Regions from separate parts of the Geobacillus sp. BMUD genome, predicted to be linked through region 4. Evidence: riboswitches for the same ligand, from Rfam matches in the RefSeq annotation. Region 4 holds a riboswitch; each other region holds the start of a gene.
The links. Region 4 has a riboswitch for S-adenosylmethionine ahead of ETC05_RS10290 (bifunctional homocysteine S-methyltransferase/methylenetetrahydrofolate reductase). Riboswitches for the same ligand answer to the same signal wherever they lie in the genome.
Positions count from the first base shown of each region.

Region 1: it holds a riboswitch for S-adenosylmethionine, as region 4 does, so the genes downstream of both, ETC05_RS02275 (hypothetical protein) here and ETC05_RS10290 (bifunctional homocysteine S-methyltransferase/methylenetetrahydrofolate reductase) in region 4, are expected to answer to the same signal.
Region 2: it holds a riboswitch for S-adenosylmethionine, as region 4 does, so the genes downstream of both, ETC05_RS10745 (methionine ABC transporter ATP-binding protein) here and ETC05_RS10290 (bifunctional homocysteine S-methyltransferase/methylenetetrahydrofolate reductase) in region 4, are expected to answer to the same signal.
Region 3: it holds a riboswitch for S-adenosylmethionine, as region 4 does, so the genes downstream of both, mtnK (S-methyl-5-thioribose kinase) here and ETC05_RS10290 (bifunctional homocysteine S-methyltransferase/methylenetetrahydrofolate reductase) in region 4, are expected to answer to the same signal.

Region 1 is NZ_SDLA01000001.1:459,019-463,409, forward strand. Features, by position in the region: gene ETC05_RS02265 (MIP/aquaporin family protein) at 1-295, shown strand, start outside; gene glpK (glycerol kinase GlpK) at 363-1,853, shown strand; SAM riboswitch class I at 2,356-2,460, shown strand; gene ETC05_RS02275 (hypothetical protein) at 2,509-2,865, shown strand; gene ETC05_RS02280 (VOC family protein) at 2,892-3,284, shown strand; gene ETC05_RS02285 (PaaI family thioesterase) at 3,459-3,941, shown strand; gene ETC05_RS18030 (hypothetical protein) at 3,938-4,066, opposite strand; gene ETC05_RS02290 (PaaI family thioesterase) at 4,339-4,391, opposite strand, start outside.
Region 2 is NZ_SDLA01000008.1:59,134-63,524, reverse strand. Features, by position in the region: gene ETC05_RS10765 (carboxymuconolactone decarboxylase family protein) at 43-405, opposite strand; gene ETC05_RS10760 (hypothetical protein) at 501-689, shown strand; gene ETC05_RS10755 (MetQ/NlpA family ABC transporter substrate-binding protein) at 709-1,551, opposite strand; gene ETC05_RS10750 (methionine ABC transporter permease) at 1,566-2,234, opposite strand; gene ETC05_RS10745 (methionine ABC transporter ATP-binding protein) at 2,224-3,252, opposite strand; SAM riboswitch class I at 3,346-3,455, opposite strand; gene ETC05_RS10740 (sterol-binding protein) at 3,528-3,875, opposite strand; gene ETC05_RS10735 (thioredoxin family protein) at 4,028-4,345, opposite strand; gene ETC05_RS10730 (toprim domain-containing protein) at 4,342-4,391, opposite strand, start outside.
Region 3 is NZ_SDLA01000001.1:77,101-81,491, reverse strand. Features, by position in the region: gene ETC05_RS00365 (pyridoxal phosphate-dependent aminotransferase) at 1-448, opposite strand, end outside; gene ETC05_RS00360 (carbon-nitrogen family hydrolase) at 547-1,359, shown strand; SAM riboswitch class I at 1,454-1,622, shown strand; gene mtnK (S-methyl-5-thioribose kinase) at 1,762-2,952, shown strand; gene mtnA (S-methyl-5-thioribose-1-phosphate isomerase) at 3,023-4,090, shown strand; gene ETC05_RS00345 (sugar ABC transporter substrate-binding protein) at 4,077-4,391, shown strand, end outside.
Region 4 is NZ_SDLA01000007.1:138,528-142,918, forward strand. Features, by position in the region: gene ETC05_RS10290 (bifunctional homocysteine S-methyltransferase/methylenetetrahydrofolate reductase) at 1-1,293, opposite strand, end outside; SAM riboswitch class I at 1,365-1,467, opposite strand; gene ETC05_RS10295 (hypothetical protein) at 1,653-1,970, shown strand; gene ETC05_RS10300 (ABC transporter ATP-binding protein) at 2,116-3,207, shown strand; gene ETC05_RS10305 (ABC transporter permease) at 3,177-3,983, shown strand; gene ETC05_RS10310 (ABC transporter permease) at 3,980-4,391, shown strand, end outside.

The DNA of each region.
Region 1 (4,391 bases), on a different contig from region 4:
GCTCGGCGGTACGACCGGATACGCCATTAATCCGGCTCGAGACTTTGGGCCTCGGTTAGCTCACTTTTTGTTGCCAATCCCAGGGAAAGGATCATCGAATTGGTCGTATGCGTGGGTGCCGATTGTCGGGCCGCTGCTTGGCGGCGCGTTAGGCAGTTTGGTGTATAAAGCCGTTTTCTTGGGAAAACCGACCGGCGCATTATGGGGAGTGCTGGCGGCCACCGCAGTCGTTTTGACGGCGGCGAAGATGGCAGAAGGAAAAACAGCCGGCGCCGCAAGACGCTATTCTTCTTGACCGTTTGTGTTGACGCGGATGAAAGTGAGTGGATCGAAAACGACCAAGAAAAGGGGAGGACGATACTATGGATCAATACATTTTATCCATCGACCAAGGTACAACGAGTTCGCGCGCGATTTTGTTCAATCAAAAGGGCGAAATCGTCCATATGGCGCAAAAAGAGTTTACCCAATATTTCCCACAGCCCGGCTGGGTCGAACATAACGCGAACGAAATTTGGGGTTCGGTGCTTGCCGTCATTGCCAGCGTCTTGTCCGAGGCGCAAGTGAAGCCGGAACAAGTGGCGGCGATCGGCATTACGAACCAGCGGGAAACGACGGTTGTTTGGGAGAAAGACACCGGCAATCCGGTTTACAACGCCATCGTCTGGCAGTCGCGGCAGACGGCGGGCATTTGCGAGGAGTTGAAAGCCAAAGGGTATGATCCATTGTTTCGCGAAAAAACGGGTCTGCTCATTGACGCCTATTTTTCTGGGACAAAAGTGAAATGGATTTTGGACCATGTCGAGGGGGCGCGCGAACGGGCGGAGCGCGGCGAGCTGTTGTTTGGCACGATCGACACGTGGCTCATTTGGAAGTTATCCGGCGGCCGCGCCCATGTGACCGACTACTCGAACGCGTCCCGCACCTTGATGTTCAACATTCATACGCTTGAATGGGATGACGAACTGCTTGCGATTTTAAACGTGCCCAAGGCGATGCTTCCTGAAGTGCGGCCATCCTCGCAAGTATACGCGAAAACCGTCCCATACCATTTCTTTGGCGTCGAAGTGCCGATCGCCGGAGCGGCGGGCGATCAACAGGCGGCCTTGTTCGGTCAGGCGTGCTTTACGGAAGGGATGGCGAAAAATACGTACGGCACCGGTTGCTTTATGCTGATGAATACGGGGGAAAAAGCGGTGCAGTCGAAGCACGGGCTGCTGACGACGATCGCCTGGGGCATCGACGGCAAGGTCGAATACGCGCTTGAAGGCAGCATTTTCGTCGCCGGCTCCGCCATTCAATGGCTGCGCGACGGCTTGCGGATGATCAAAACAGCAGCGGATAGCGAAGCGTACGCGGAAAAAGTCGAGTCAACGGACGGGGTGTACGTCGTCCCGGCGTTCGTCGGCCTCGGCACCCCGTATTGGGACAGCGAGGTGCGCGGGGCGGTGTTCGGCCTCACGCGCGGCACGACGAAAGAGCATTTCATCCGCGCGACATTGGAATCGCTCGCTTACCAGACGAAAGACGTGCTCGCCGCCATGGAAGCCGATTCCGGCCTCTCGCTGACCACGCTGCGCGTCGACGGCGGGGCGGTGAAAAACAACTTGCTTATGCAGTTTCAAAGCGATTTGCTCGCTGTGCCGGTCGAGCGGCCGGTCATTAACGAGACGACGGCGCTCGGGGCGGCGTATTTGGCCGGACTGGCGGTCGGCTACTGGAACAGCCGGAGTGACATCGCCGCCCAATGGCAGCTCGAGCGCCGGTTTGAGCCGAAGATGGATGACAACAAGCGAACGATGCTCTACGATGGCTGGAAAAAAGCGGTGCGGGCGGCGATGGCGTTTAAATGATGGAAAAACGCGGATGCCTTGGATGACGGGCATCCGTGTTTTTACGTCCTTCGTTATGATACTGCGTGCCAGCAGGTTGACTGCTTCATCTGCTGGCATGGGGGGCTGGAACAAGTAGCCTTGCGCCTCTTGACAGCCTTTTTCCCACAAGTACTCGAGCTGTTCCTCGCGTTCTACTCCTGAAGTGAGTGGTCGTTCGGTTTTCCAAGCCACCGGCTTGCTTTCGACAGTCGAAAAATGGATAAGCGACTTTTCCGTCAAGGAGATGTTGAACGTTTTTGTTGCATCTGTCCTGAAGGTATGTAAATCTCAAGATTGTATAAAACAAAAGGGGATTTTCATCCTTCCGATGGTGCTGAATTTTTTTTCGGCATGGGGGTCTATATACTATTTTAGGGTGAAGTGAATCGCAGCAACACCCCCGAACAGACGGGCGTGGTTCAATAGTAAAGACCGTTGTCACTGAGGGGGATGTGTGGTAGGATAAGAAGAAATAGCATACGTCTTATCAAGAGTGGGCGAGAGAACGGGCTTGATGACCCCACAGCAACCTGCCGCTGGCAAGGTGCTAACACCCGCAAAGCGATGTCGCTTTGGATGATAAGAACGGCCACCCCCTTTCGCGTCATTCCGAGGCGGAAGGGGGTTTTTGATGATGGGAGGTGAGGGGGAAACAGTGGCGGAACGACTGTCGCTCCGCGCCTGCATGGCAGCGCATTTGCCGGCGGCGACGTTTGCTGTTCACGTCATGCGTTGCGTGCGGACGGAGCTCACCCGGTTCGATCGGCAGGCGGTGGTGCATATCGACCGCGGGGACGGCTATGTCCACTTGTATGGGGAAGCGCAAGGAACGATGTTTTCCCTCGTGCTGACGAACGATGAGGCAGAGGAATGGAAAGCGGAGGGGCCGTACGCCCTTGACCGCTATCTATGGCAGGAGCTAGGAAAAAAAGACATTTTCCCACCGCAAATGACCCCGTATTTGCGCGCTGTGTTTTCCATTGAATCGTAGAACGTGAGAGAAAGGAAGAACAGCGAATGGCAGTCAAAAAATTTGAACACGTCGGCATCCAAGTGAAAGATATTGAAACATCGAAAGCATTTTATCAAAACGTCGTCGGCCTCGAGCTGCTCAGCGAGATGATTCATACGAACGGGACGATGAAACTGGCGTTTTTGGGGCTTGACGGCCAGATCATCGTCGAGCTCATCGAAGGATACAACCCGAATTTGCCGACGGAAGGAAAAGTGCATCATGTCGCGTTTACGGTCGAAGGCATCGAGCAGGAGAAAGAACGGCTCGTGTCGCTTGGCATCCCGCTCGTTTGGGAGGACATTACCGAGCTTCCGAACGGGGCGAAATATTTGTTTTTCCTCGGTCCAGACGGAGAATGGATCGAATTTTACGAGCCGGAGCGATCTGCACAATAAACACGGGCGGTCCGCTGTTTGGGCCGCCTATGCATTTGCCGTCTGGTCGTTGGGCCCTCGTGCCGCGCATTCTCTCGCCAGTCTTGTCCATCACTAAGCAGCCATCCTCCTAAATAAGAGTCGTCGTTCTCTCTATTCAATGGTATACTAGAAAAAGAGAGGGGGAGATGTGTAGTGGAAGAAACGATCGTTCACGCCATTCAAGACGACTATCCGGATGAATTCGCTTGGTGCTATGGCTGCGGCCGTTTGAATGAGACGGGCCACCATTTCCGCACCGGATGGCAAGGGGACAAGACGGTGACGGTGTATACGCCGCGCCCCGAACATACAGCCATCCCTGGGTTTGTGTATGGCGGATTGATCGCCTCGCTCATCGACTGCCACGGCACCGGTTCAGCGGCGCTGGCGCTGCACCGGAAAAACGGCCATGAGCCGGGCAGCGGGGAGACGCCGCCGCGCTTTGTCACCGCTTCGCTGCACGTCGATTTTCTCAAACCGACGCCGCACGGGGTGCCGCTTGTGGCCATCGGCACAGTGACGGAAATTCATCCGAAAAAATGGCAAGTTGACACCGAAGTGTTTGCGAACGGTGAATTATGCGCCCGCGGGCAAGTCGTCGCCGTCGTGATGCCGAAAACGTTTGTCCGCTCTTAACAAGCAACGGGAAGCGCCGAAAAGCCGCTGTTTTTGGCAGCGCTTTCTTCGGCGCTTTGCCGCTGAGGGCGGTGAAGAATTGAGCGCCCCCTGCAGTTCGGCTCGCGCTGGCGGGCAAAGCCCATCATCATTCCCCCTGCCCGTTGTGAAGAGCCAAGGCGGCCGGAGACGTTGTCCGAAATGCCGCTTTCTTTCCAGTAGGTTTTGAGGGGCGGTGATTTAAGGAAACAGGCCGCTTACCAGCCTCGCTTCTCAAATAGAAAAGCCCTGTCGCATCAGGAGCGTCTTTTACACGCTCCCCCATTGTTCAAAAGAAACAACCGTTTTTCACCAGCCTTTTTGGCCTTCTTTCGGAATCCTGCCCATGACCCGCTCGCTAGCACGGAAGACCGGTGTTTCATCGTTTTCCCATGATCAGCACGGATGACGTGGCGCTCGCCACCTCTTTGC
Region 2 (4,391 bases), on a different contig from region 4:
TACGAGTTTTTGCAAAAAAAAGACCCCGTTTTTTTCCGGAGTCTAGTGAGTCGTCCGCAGCTCGCGGAGGCATTCTTGCACGAGCGTCACCGCCTGGCTCATCGCCGCCCCGCCGCCAAAAGCGGCCGCCACCGCGCACGCTTCCAAGATTTCTTGTTCCGATGCCCCTTCATCAACGCATCCTTTCGTGTGATAAATCGTGCAATACTCATCTTGCGTCGCCAAGCTGATGCCAAGAGCGATCAGCTGCTTTTCCTTTTTCGACAGCGCCCCCTCGGCAAAGCAAGCTTCCGTAAAGGCGTTAAATCGCTCCGCTACGTTCGGAAGCTTTTGGGTGAACGCCCCAAGCCCTTCTTTGTAGTGGCGAAGCGCCGATTCGACCGATGACTGTGTGCCGTTGTTCATCTTCGTTTTCCTCCTTTGTCCGTTTCTGCTGTTAGTATGCATGCAGGAACCACAAATTAAACGGCGAATAACATCGGAAAAAGGAGGAGATCAACATGGCCCGTTGGATCGTGTTTTTCGTGACGGCCGCCGCCGGTTCGTTCATCGTCTGGATGGCGATGAGCGCTGCCCTTGGCGAAAGCGGAGAGGGCTCATTCAGCTTAACCGCCGTTGTCGCGCTTCAAAATTGCCTCATCATTTTGCTGCTCGTTGCCATTTTAGAGCGGCTGGCGAAAAAGAAATAACGGGAGCGAAACACTCCCGTTATTGATTGTTTTCCGCTGCCGGAATGACGGCACCATGGTATTTTTCTTTGATGAAATCTTGAATTTCTTTCGATTGCAGCACTTCGACCAATGTTTTGATTTCCTTCCGGTTTTCATCGCCTTTGCGCACGGCGACAATGTTCACATACGGATTGTTTTTCGGCGACTCAACGGCGATCGGGTCTTTCGCCGGATCCAAGCCGGCGTCCAACGCATAGTTGGCATTGATCAGCACCGCATCGCCTTCGCCGTTTTTGTAAATTTGCGGCAGCAGCCCAGCGTCGACATCGGCTTTAAATTTCAAATGTTTCGGATTTTCAATGATATCATTGACCGTCGCTTTCGTTTTATCGACGCCCGGTTTCAGCTTAATGAGCCCTTTTTCTTGCAGCATCGACAAAATGCGGCCGTGGTCGGCGACCGAGTTGCTCATGATGATGGTCGCACCGTCGGGCAATTCTTCAATGCTTTTGTATTTTTTCGAATACAGGCCGATCGGCTCGATATGAATGCCGCCGGCGTTGACGAAATCATAGCCGTATTCTTTCTTTTGCGATTCTAAATACGGAATGTGTTGGAAATAGTTTGCGTCGATTTGCTTCTCAGCCAATGCTTTGTTCGGCAAGATGTAATCTTGGAACGTGATGATCTCCAAGTCGATGCCTTTTTTCTTCAAAATCGGTTTCGCTTTTTCCAAAATTTCCGCATGCGGCACGTTCGACGCGCCGACTTTCAGCTTTACCAATTTGCCGCCTTCCGCGTTGTCGTTCTTGTTGCCGCCGCATGCCGCCAAAGCGAACACAAGCATCGCAGCGAACAAAACACCCAGCCATTTTTTCATCCGTTGTTCCTCCTTTATCGTTTATCGATTTTTGCAGTGACAAAGTCACCGATGGCCTGAATGACAAATACAATGACGAGCACCAATACGGTCGCGACAAACGTCACATCGTTATGGTTGCGCTGGAACCCTTCCAAATACGCCAAGTTCCCAAGCCCGCCAGCGCCGATGACCCCGGCCATCGCCGTATAGCTGACGAGCGACACCGCCGTCACCGTAATGCCGGAGACAAGCGCCGGCAGCGATTCGGGCAAGAGCACTTTCCAAATGATCGTCCACGTCGAGGCGCCCATCGCCTGCGCCGCTTCGATGACGCCTTTATCAATTTCACGAAGCGCGATTTCGACCATGCGGGCATAAAACGGCGCGGCCCCGATAATGAGCGCCGGCAGCGCCGCATTGGCGCCAAGCATCGTCCCGACGAGCCATTTCGTAAACGGAATGAGCAAAATAATTAAAATAATGAACGGAATGGAGCGGAAAATATTCACAAACGCGGCGATGACCGCATTGATCCATCGGTTTTCCCATAGATTGCCCTTTGCCGTCAAAAATAACAGCAAGCCAAGAACGATCCCAAGGACGAAGGTGGCCGCCACCGCCATCCCGGTCATGTACAGCGTCTCGACCGTCGCCGCCCACATCGTCTCCCATTGCACGTTCGGCAGGAGGTTAGCGAGCATCGTGAATCACCTCCACCGCCACTTGCTGGCGTTGAATATAGTCAAGCGCCCGGCCGATTTCATCCGCCGCCCCGTCGAGGTGAACGAACAGCACCCCATAGGCGCCTTGATGGGTTTGCGAAATTTTCCCTTGCAAAATGTTGACATCGACGGCAAACTGGCGCACCACTTCGGTGATGAGCGGCTTCCCGGCGGCCGCGCCGACGAACGTCAGCTGCGCGATCACCCCGTTCGGGTATTGGCCAAACAAATGGGAAATCGCCTCTTCCGTCTCCTCGGGCTCGATCAATTGTTGGACGAACCGTTTCGTAATCGGCTGCTGCGGGTTCCGGAACACATGCAGCACGTCGCCTTGCTCGACGATTTTGCCGCTTTCCATCACCGCGACGCGGTCGCAAATTTTACGGATGACGTGCATTTCATGGGTGATGAGCACAATCGTCAGCCCGAGCCGCTTGTTGATGTCAACGAGCAAGTCCAAAATCGCATCGGTCGTCTGCGGATCCAACGCCGACGTCGCCTCATCGCAAAGCAAAACTTTCGGATTGTTGGCGAGCGCGCGGGCGATGCCGACCCGCTGCTTTTGTCCGCCGCTCAGCTGCGCCGGGTAGGCGTCCTCGCGCCCGGAAAGGCCGACGAGTTCGATCAGCTCATCCACCCGCTTGTTCCGCTCCTCTTTCGGAACGCCGGCAATTTCAAGCGGAAAAGCGATGTTTTCCCTGACGGTGCGCGACCAAAGCAAGTTGAAATGCTGAAAAATCATCCCAATTTCTTGGCGCGCCTTGCGCAGCTCCCGACCTTTCACGCGCGTCATATCGCGGCCGGCGACGATCACCCGGCCGCTCGTCGGCTTCTCAAGTCCATTCAGCAGCCGGATGAGCGTGCTTTTCCCCGCGCCGCTGTAGCCGATGATGCCGAAAATTTCCCCTTCGCGAATGTCAATCGACACGTTGTCGACGGCCGTGACCGAGCCGTTGGCCGCTTGATAAATTTTTGTCACCTGCTCGAGTGCAATCATTGTTTCACCTTCCTTCCCCTCAAGACGGCAAAGCGCAAAAAGAAAACCTTTCTGCCCGCAAAGAGAACAGAAAGGTATTGTGCACCATTCCGTCTCTTATCTCTCAAAGCAGGCCGCTTTGTGTGAATTGGCACCATTTCAGCGCATGCGCTGACGGTTGCCGGGCTTCATTGGGCACATCCCTCCACCTCTCTTGATAAGAGCGCAACAATCACCTATTCAATTGGTTACGATTGTGATTGTATCATCGCCTGTCGAATGCTGTCAATCATTTTTTACCCAACATGCCGATACGGCTTGGCCAAATGGAGGAGCGACTCGAGAAGCAATAGATGGCGGAAGCTTCCTGACACGTGCACTTCTTGCAACCGAACGAGCTGCTGCAACTTCAGTTCACCGTTCAACAGCGATGCGAGCGATGCTTTGGAACCTCTAATCGTCAATGTTTTCCGTTCATCGTGTTCCATCTCCGCCGCAGACGACTCCTTGCCAACCACCAACAGCACGGTTTCATCCCCGCTTTCAAACCGAACGCACAGCTGTTCATCCGGCAAAATCGGCAACAAATGGCGCAACACTTGCATCCGTTCCACGAACTTCCCGATCAATTCACGCATTTCCATGGATATCTCCCTCCCCCATTTCCTTATGTTTCTTTCATTTCCATCTGGAAGAGGGAAATCCTTTACAAAAATCTCGACAACGATGTTGGCGAAACAACGCCGTTTTTGTCATTTCCCAAGAAATGTGTCAAATGGCGTCAAAAAAAGGCGGATCACTGGGGCGGCAAACAAGTTTGAATCACTTCATACAAATACGGAACGGAATGAAAGGCATACCACTTGCCCGCGATCGTTCCGTTCACAAAAAGAAGCAGGCAAGGAACGCTTTCGATTTTCCACGCAACCGCCTGCTCAGGGATATAGTTGATGTCCGTTTCGTAAAACGGCAGCGCCGGAAACAACTGCTCCACCACCGTGAGCATCCGCCGCGCCAGCTGGCACGTGCCGCACAGCGGGGTATACAAGTAAAGGACGAGAAGCGGCTCGCTTTCCACCACTCGCTTGACATCGTTTCGGTCGATCGCTTTCACTCCCCTCCCCCTCTCATGAGCAATTCGATGCGGACGTCGAAATCGG
Region 3 (4,391 bases), on a different contig from region 4:
AAAGCGGCAGCATCTCCATCCGCGCACGAGCAAGCGCGATCCCCGACCAATAGTCGGGATAGCCTGGATCCGGAACAAGCACCACATCACCCGGGTTGACGAGACAAAGCGGCAGCTCGACAAGCCCGGCCTTGCCGCCGAACAAAATGGCGACTTCGCGGGCTGGGTCAATCTTCACCCCATATTCACGTGCGTAAAACGCGGCGATGGCTTCTTTCAAAAAGGAGTAGCCTTGAAACGGCGAATATTTATGGTATTTCGGATTGGCCGCCGCCCGCTGCATCGCCTCAACGATATGCTTGGGCGTCGGCTGGTCCGGATTGCCCTGCCCTAAATTGATCACGTCGCATCCGGCTTTGATTTTCTCCCCAACTTTTGCGACAAGCGAGGCGAAAAATTGCTTTGGCAGCTGCTCAAGCAGCTCGGAAAAAGGAAATTCCATCGTCATCGCCCACACCTTCTTGAAAAATTCTTGAAATTCTAGTGCAAAATCATATATCGTAAAAAGCAAAATGTAAAGCAAATTTTTTATTGGGGTGAAACACAATGACCATCCGCATCGCTTGCCTCCAACTCGATATCGCGTTTGGCGATCCACAAACAAACGAACAGCGAGCCGAAACAGCCGTGCAATCCGCCGCCAAGGACGGCGCTGACATCATCGTCCTGCCGGAGCTATGGACGACCGGTTACGATTTAACGCGCTTAGATGAGATTGCCGATGACAACGCCGAACGGACGAAAGTATTCGTCTCCCGCCTGGCGCAAACGTACGGTGTTCATTTCGTCGCCGGCTCGGTCGCTAAAAAAACAGCAACCGGCGTGACGAACACGATGATCGTGGCTGACCGGAGCGGTCAAATCGTCAGTGAATACAGCAAGCTTCATCTGTTTCGGCTGATGGATGAACATTTGTATTTGCAGCCGGGAAGCAGCTTAGGTTTGTTTTCGCTCGACGGGGTTTCGTGCGCCGGGGTCATCTGCTATGACATCCGCTTTCCGGAGTGGATTCGCGCCCACACCTTAGCCGGGGCGGAAGTGCTGTTTGTCGTCGCCGAATGGCCGCTTCCCCGCCTGCACCATTGGCGGACGCTCCTGATGGCGCGGGCGATTGAAAACCAATGCTACGTCATCGCCTGCAACCGGGCGGGGCGCGACCCGAACAACGTGTTCGCCGGACATTCGCTCATCATTGATCCATGGGGCGAAGTGATCGCCGAGGCGGATGAGAAGCCTGGCATGGTCGCGGCGGACATTGACCCTGCGCTCGTTGCGGACGTCCGTACGCGCATCCCAGTATTTGCCGACCGCCGGCCGCATGACTACGAAGCGGCAAAAAAATTTTTCAAAACGTATTGACAATCGATGGATCGACCATGTATCATTCGAATCAAGCAACCAAACGATTGGGAACATCGCGAAAATTCCCAAAATTGAATACGAGAAACCGGTACTCTTATCAAGAGTTGGCTGAGGGAATTGGCCCAATGAAGCCCAGCAACCGACCGTAATGCTATCGTGAGATAGGGCGCACGCCAAGGGCGGCGCCGGAAGCGTTATGCTTCCGCAGGGCACGGTGCTAAGTCCAACAGAAAGACCGATGTCTTTCTGAAAGATAAGAGGCGCGAAGAATCCATGAATCTTCAAGCCTCTTTCATATGCGAAAGAGGCTTTTTCATTTGCCGAAAACGCCGAACTTCTGGTGCAGCGTCAACATCGGCATTTGAAAATGAGCGAAATGAAAAAAGGGGGAACATGAATATGACGACTGTGCAAACATCGGTTTACGAACCGCTGACCGAACCAAAGGCGGTGGCGCTCGCTGTCCGCCTCGGCTTGTTCCGCGACGGGGCGCCGCTTCTGTGCCGTGAGATCGGCGACGGAAACTTGAACCTTGTTTTTCATATCGTTGACCAAGCAACAAAGCAAGGCGTCATCATCAAACAAGCGCTGCCGTACGCGAAAGTTGTCGGGGAAAGCTGGCCGCTTACGTTAAAGCGCGCCGTCATTGAAAGCAACGCGCTGCGCACGTTTGCCAGCTATGTGCCGCAATACGTCCCGAAAGTCTACTATTCTGACGAATCGCTCGCCATCACGGTGATGGAAGATTTGTCTCGCCTGCAAATCGCGCGCAAAGGGCTGATCGAAGGGAAAACGTACCCGCTGTTGTCGCGGCATATCGGCGAATTCATCGCCAAAACGGCGTTTTACACGTCTGATTTCGGCATGAACCAGCAGGAGAAAAAGAAACTGGCGCAAAACTTCGTCAATCCGGAACTGTGCAAAATTACGGAAGACCTTGTCTTTACCGATCCGTTTTTCGACCATGACACGAACAACTTTGAGGACGAATTGCGCCCAGACGTTGAAGCGCTTTGGCAAGATGACCGCCTCCGCCTCGAAGCAGCGAAGCTGAAGCGCAAGTTTTTAACTGAAGCGGATGTACTGCTGCACGGAGACTTACACACTGGCAGCATTTTCGCCAGCGACGACGAAACGAAAGTGATCGACCCGGAATTCGCCTTTTACGGCCCGATCGGGTTTGACCTTGGCCAATTTTTCGCCAACTTGCTGTTAAATGCGTTGTCCCGCCCTGAATCGGAGCGCCGTCCGCTCTTTGATCATATCGACCGGACGTGGGACGTTTTTAAGTCTGTATTCTCGGAGCTTTGGCGCACCGAAAGCGTCGAAACGTACGCCGCGACGCCCGGACTGCTTGATGAGGTGCTGCGGCAGGCGTTCGTTGACGCCGTCGGTTTTGCCGGCTGCGAAGTCATCCGCCGGACGATCGGCCTCGCCCATGTGGCGGATCTCGACGGCATTGAACAAAAAGACGAACGGCTCGCTGCGAAACGGCACGCGCTCCGTCTCGGTCGCCGCCTGATCGTTGAGCGCACCGAACTGGCGGGAACGGACGGCTTCCGCCGCCTGTTCGTCGAAACGGAACGATGACACCCTCTGCCCGGGCCGGCCGTCCAACGCCAGCCCAGGCCAATCGACCAACCGAGAAAGGAAGACGACGATGAACTCATTTGTCATCCCGCGCTCTGTCGAATGGCGCGAGACGCATATCACGATTTTAAACCAGCAAAAACTGCCATCGGTCACCGAATACATCGACTTGCGTACAATCGAAGACGTCCATGAAGCGATCGCGACGTTGAAAGTGCGCGGGGCGCCGGCGATCGGCATCACGGCTGCCTACGGCTTGGCGCTCGCCGCCTCGCGCTATGAAACCGAAGCGGTGGACGAATTTCAGCGCCGCTTGCAACAAGACCGCGACTACTTAGCGAGCGCGCGCCCGACGGCCGTCAACTTGTTTTGGGCGCTCGACCGGCTCGTCGCCGCCGCGAACAGCGCCGCTTCCGTCAACGAAGCGAAAACAACGCTCATTCACGAAGCGATCCGCATCCAAATCGAAGATGAGGATGTGTGTCGCCGCATCGGTGAATACGCCTTGTCCCTTTTCCGCCCGGGCGACCGGGTGATGACGATTTGCAACGCCGGTTCGATCGCCACCGCCCGCTACGGGACGGCGCTCGCCCCGTTTTATTTGGCGAAAGAAAAAAGAATCGAGCTGTCCGTCTACGCCCTTGAGACACGTCCCGTTTTGCAAGGGGCGCGCCTGACCACATGGGAGCTGATGCAAGCAGGCGTCGATGTGACGCTTATTACCGACAACATGGCGGCGCAAACGATCAAGGCGAAACACATTAACGCCATCATCGTCGGCGCCGACCGGATCGCGCGAAACGGCGACACGGCGAACAAAATCGGCACGTTCGGTCTCGCTTTGCTCGCCCAATCGTTCGGCATTCCGTTTTACGTCGCCGCCCCGCTGTCAACGATCGACATCAAGACAAAAACAGGGGCGGACATCCCGATTGAAGAGCGCCATCCGGACGAAGTGACCCATCTCGCCGGCGTGCGCATCGCCCCGGAAGGCGTCAACGTGTACAACCCGGCGTTTGACGTGACGCCAAACGAACTCATTACCGCCATCATTACCGAAAAAGGCATCGTCCGCGGCCGTTACGAAACGGCGCTGCCATCGTTATTCGCAAAGGAGGAGCACCATGAAACAATTTAAGGCCTTATCGTTCCTTTTTCTTCTTTTCTTTGCTGTGTTCTCCATCGTAGCCGGCTGCACGAACGAGCAAGACGCCATGAGCGCCAAGCCGGCCAATGAAACGAAACAAACGAACAACAACGACGACGCATCGTCCAACAGCTCAACCGCCGCGAGCAGCGAGCAGGCGGCCATTCCGGAAAAACTGAAAAAACCGGTGAAAATCGCCGCCATTATGCAACTGTCGATCGGCACATTCTCCTCGCAATACATCGCCGGCGTGAAAGAACAAGTGCAAAAATTCGGCGGCGAAGTGCAAATT
Region 4 (4,391 bases):
ATCGTACACCGATGTCGCTCCCGGAAAGTCGCCGATTTTTGACGGGTCGCCGGTAATGGCGAGCACGTCGGTGATGCCGAGCGTATGCAGGCCCATCAAGTGCGACTGTAGGCCGATCAAGTTGCGGTCGCGGCACGTAATATGCACGAGCGGGCGAACGCCGAGCCGCTCTTTGATGATGGCCGCGACGGCAGCGTTGCTGATGCGCGGCGTGGCGAGCGAGTTGTCGGCCAGCGTCAGCGCATCGATGCCGGCGTCATGGAGCGCTTTCGCCCCGGCGAGAAATTTGTCAATGCCCAGTTTTTTCGGGGGATCGAGCTCGACGATCACCGAGCGGCGGGCGCGGACAAGTTCGGGAAGCGGCGTCGCTGCCGATGGTGCGTCGGATTGGACCGACACCGGCACGGCGCGCCGTTTGACGGTTTTTTCCGTTACCGGCGTCCGGTCTTGCAGCGCCCGCGCCATCGCTTCAATATGGTTCGGCGTCGTGCCGCAGCATCCGCCGAGCAGCCGCACCCCTTGGTCGCGAAACGCTTTCGCCGTTTCCTCGAAGTATTCGGCATTCGTCTCATAGACGAGCCGGCCGTCGCGATAGTCGGGGAGGCTCGCGTTCGGGTACGCCGATAAAAAGGCGCGCGTTGGCAGCGGCACTTCCTCGAGCGATTGAAGCATATAGTACGGCCCGAGCCGGCAGTTGAGCCCGACGACATCGGCGCCAAGCGCTTCTAAGCGGGCCAGGGCGTCAGCGAGCGGCGTGCCGTCTTGCAAGACGCCCACTTCATGGAGCGACACATGGGCGATGACCGGCAAATCGGTCTCTTTGCGGGCGATGGCGAGCACCGTCTCCAACTCTTCTAAATCGTAATACGTCTCGAGCAGCACGCCATCGACCCCCTCGGCGAGCAAGACAAACAGCTGCTCGCGGAACGTCCGCTTCACTTCATCAAGCGGCACGGCGCTTTTGTTTAACGTGCGCAGTCCGCCAATGGTCCCGAGCACATACGCCCGACCGTTGGCGGCTTGTTTGGCGAGCCGCACCGCCGCCCGGTTGATGGCCGGCACCTCATCTTGCAAGCCGTAGCGGGCGAGTTTCACATAGTTGGCGCCGTATGTATTCGTCTGAATGACGTCGGCGCCTGCCGCGATATAGGCTTCGTGAATATGGACGATGTCTTCCGGTTTCGATAGATTCAATTCTTCAAAACAACGGTCAACGCCATGCGAATAGAGAAGCGTCCCCATCGCCCCATCGGCGATCAGCACGCGTTGTTTCAGCTCATCAAGCAATCCCACGTTCCATTTCCCCCGTTTCTCCGCAAGTAAAAGAAAAAAGCCTTCTAAGAAGAAGACTTTCCGTTCGCTTCTTCTTATCTTCCAGGCTGCTGCCTGTCTGGATTTAGCACCTTGGCCGCCCGCCAGGTTGCTGAGGGTTCACCGGGCCAGTCCCTCCCCCTCTCTTGATAAGAATGTTCGTATGCAATTATTAGGCCTTGTTTTGATTATTACTATATAATTTAATGCATTTTCTGAAATTGTTCAATACAGTAAATGAAGAAAATTTGAAAAAATGCAAGGAAGCAAGAAGGGAGCGGCATAGAGAGGGAGAAAAAGATAGGAAAAGGAACGCTCATAATGATATGGGGGGACAAGACATGCCTGAGCGTCTGCCAATGGAAGAAGAAGTGATGGAGCTACTGATCGGCGGTTTTTCTGTTGTTATGTTGATCGCCATGGTGACGGTTGTTTTTCTTTGGCGGAAATATCGGGCGCGGCGTTCGGCGTTTTTATGGATAACCGCCCATTTTCTGCTGCACGCTGTCGCTGCCTATTTGGCATGGAGGATCACGGGATTTGATCTTACCGACGTGCAGGCTTCGGAAGAAATTTCGCTGCTGCTCGGCCAGGCGGGAGTGGCGTGGGGGACAGGGACGATTTGTTTGTTGATTGGAATGGTGAAGCTTTCAAGGTAAGGAAGGGCTGTCGCTCGATTGGCGGCGGCTTTTGTTCCTTTTGGCGACTTTCGGTTCATGGTTGTCATGATTTTTTATTGCCTTTTTTACGCTGAGTATGCTTTCATTAGAAATGACGGAAATAGGTGGAGTAGGGGGGGCGAAGGTGAGCGGACAAGCAATCATCCGCTTTGACCATGTGACGAAGGAATACGATGGGACAGCGGTATTGGACGATGTGAGTTTTGAGATGGAGCGAGGCAAATTTTATACGCTGCTAGGTCCGTCCGGATGTGGAAAGACGACGATTTTGCGGCTGATCGCCGGGTTTATTGAACCGACGCAAGGGACGATTTATTTTCACGGGAAGCCGATGAATCACGTTCCGCCCAACAAGCGGCAAGTCAATACGGTGTTTCAAGATTACGCCTTGTTTCCGCATTTGGATGTGTTTGAAAACGTCGCTTTTGGTTTGCGGGTGAAAAAAATGAAAGAAGCGGACGTTCGCCAAAAGGTGAAGGAAGCGCTCCGTTTTGTCAACTTGGAAGGGTATGAACGCCGCCGCATTCAGGAAATGTCCGGCGGCCAGCGGCAGCGCGTCGCGATTGCCCGGGCGATCGTGAACGAGCCAGAAGTGCTGCTTCTTGATGAACCGCTCTCGGCGCTGGATTTGAAGCTGCGCACGGAAATGCAGTACGAGCTTCGCGAATTGCAGCGCCGGCTGGGGATCACGTTTATTTTCGTCACGCATGATCAAGAAGAAGCGCTGGCGATGTCCGACTATATTTTTGTTCTCCATAAAGGGAAAATTCAGCAATTTGGGACGCCGAAAGAGATTTACGATGAGCCGGTCAATCGGTTTGTTGCTGATTTCATCGGCGAATCGAACATTTTGTCGGGGCGCATGATCGCAGACTTTCTCGTCGAATTTGCGGGCCGGCGTTTTGCATGTGTTGACCGCGGCTTTGCGCCCAACGAACCGGTTGATGTTGTCATTCGCCCGGAAGATTTGGAGCTCGCCGCACCGGAAGACAGCCAAATCGTCATTCGCGTCGATTCGCTGCTGTTCCGCGGCGTTCATTATGAAATTTGCGGCTATGATGAAAACGGCAATGAATGGCTCGTTCATTCAACGAAAAAAGCGGAAGTCGGGGAAACGATCGGGCTTCGCTTTGAACCGGAAGCGATTCATGTCATGCGAGCCGAGCGCAGGAAAGGGGACGAAGGATGGAACGGGCATGGCGAAACTGGTATTTGATCCCCTATGCGGCATGGCTGGTGTTGTTTGTCATTGCGCCGCTCGTCTTTCTCGTATATGAGTCGTTTTTGGATATCGATGGACAGTGGACGCTGGCCAATTATGAAAAGGTGCTGACGCCCATTTATTTGAAAATGATGGCGTATTCGTTTTGGTACGCGCTGCTGATTACGCTCGCCTCCTTGCTGATCGGCTATCCGACCGCGTATTGGCTGACGAAAACGCGGCATAAGCAGCTATGGCTGCTGTTGCTCATTTTGCCAATGTGGGTGAATTTGTTGCTGAAGGTGTATGCGTTTTTAGGGCTGTTCGGCACATATGGATTGGCCAACGCTTTTTTGCAGGCGATCGGCCTCGGGGCGCGGCAGCTGTTGTTCACCGATTTCAGCTTTGTGTTCGTCTCCGTGTACATTTTTATTCCGTTTATGGTGCTGCCGATTTTTAATGCGCTGGAAGAATTGCCGCCGTCACTCATTGATGCCGCCCGCGATTTGGGCGCGTCCGGGTGGACGACGTTCCGCCGCGTCGTGTTCCCGCTCACCCTCAGTGGGGTGAAGGCCGGCTGCCAGGCGGTGTTTATCCCGGCGTTGTCGCTGTTTATGATTACGCGCCTCATTGCGGGCAACCGCGTCATTACGCTTGGCACGGCCATTGAGCAGCATTTTCTTGTCACCCAAGATTGGGGGATGGGGGCGACGATTGCGGTTGTGCTCATGATCGCGATGGCGGTCATTGTCTTTTTGACAGGAAGCGGAAGGAAAGAGGGAAGTCGATGAAACGCACACATCGGTGGGGGCGCGTCTATTTGCTTGTCGTGTTTGCCATCATGTACACGCCGATTGGGTACTTGATGTATTATTCGTTCAACAGCGGCGGGACGATGCACGATTTTCAATCCTTCACGTTGAAATGGTATGGCGAGGTGCTATCGGATGACCGTTTGTTGATCATTGTGCTCAATACGCTGGTCATCGCGTTATTGTCGGCGGCGGTGGCCACGATTTTGGGCGTCATCGGGGCATTGGCCATTTACTATGTCAAGCGGCAGCGGATGAAAAATACGTTGCTTGCTCTCAACAACGTGCTGATCGTCAGCCCGGACGTCATCATCGGCGCTTCGTTTTTATTGTTGTTTACGCTGGCCGGCATCAAGCTCGGGTTTGTGTCCGTGCTGTTGTCCCATA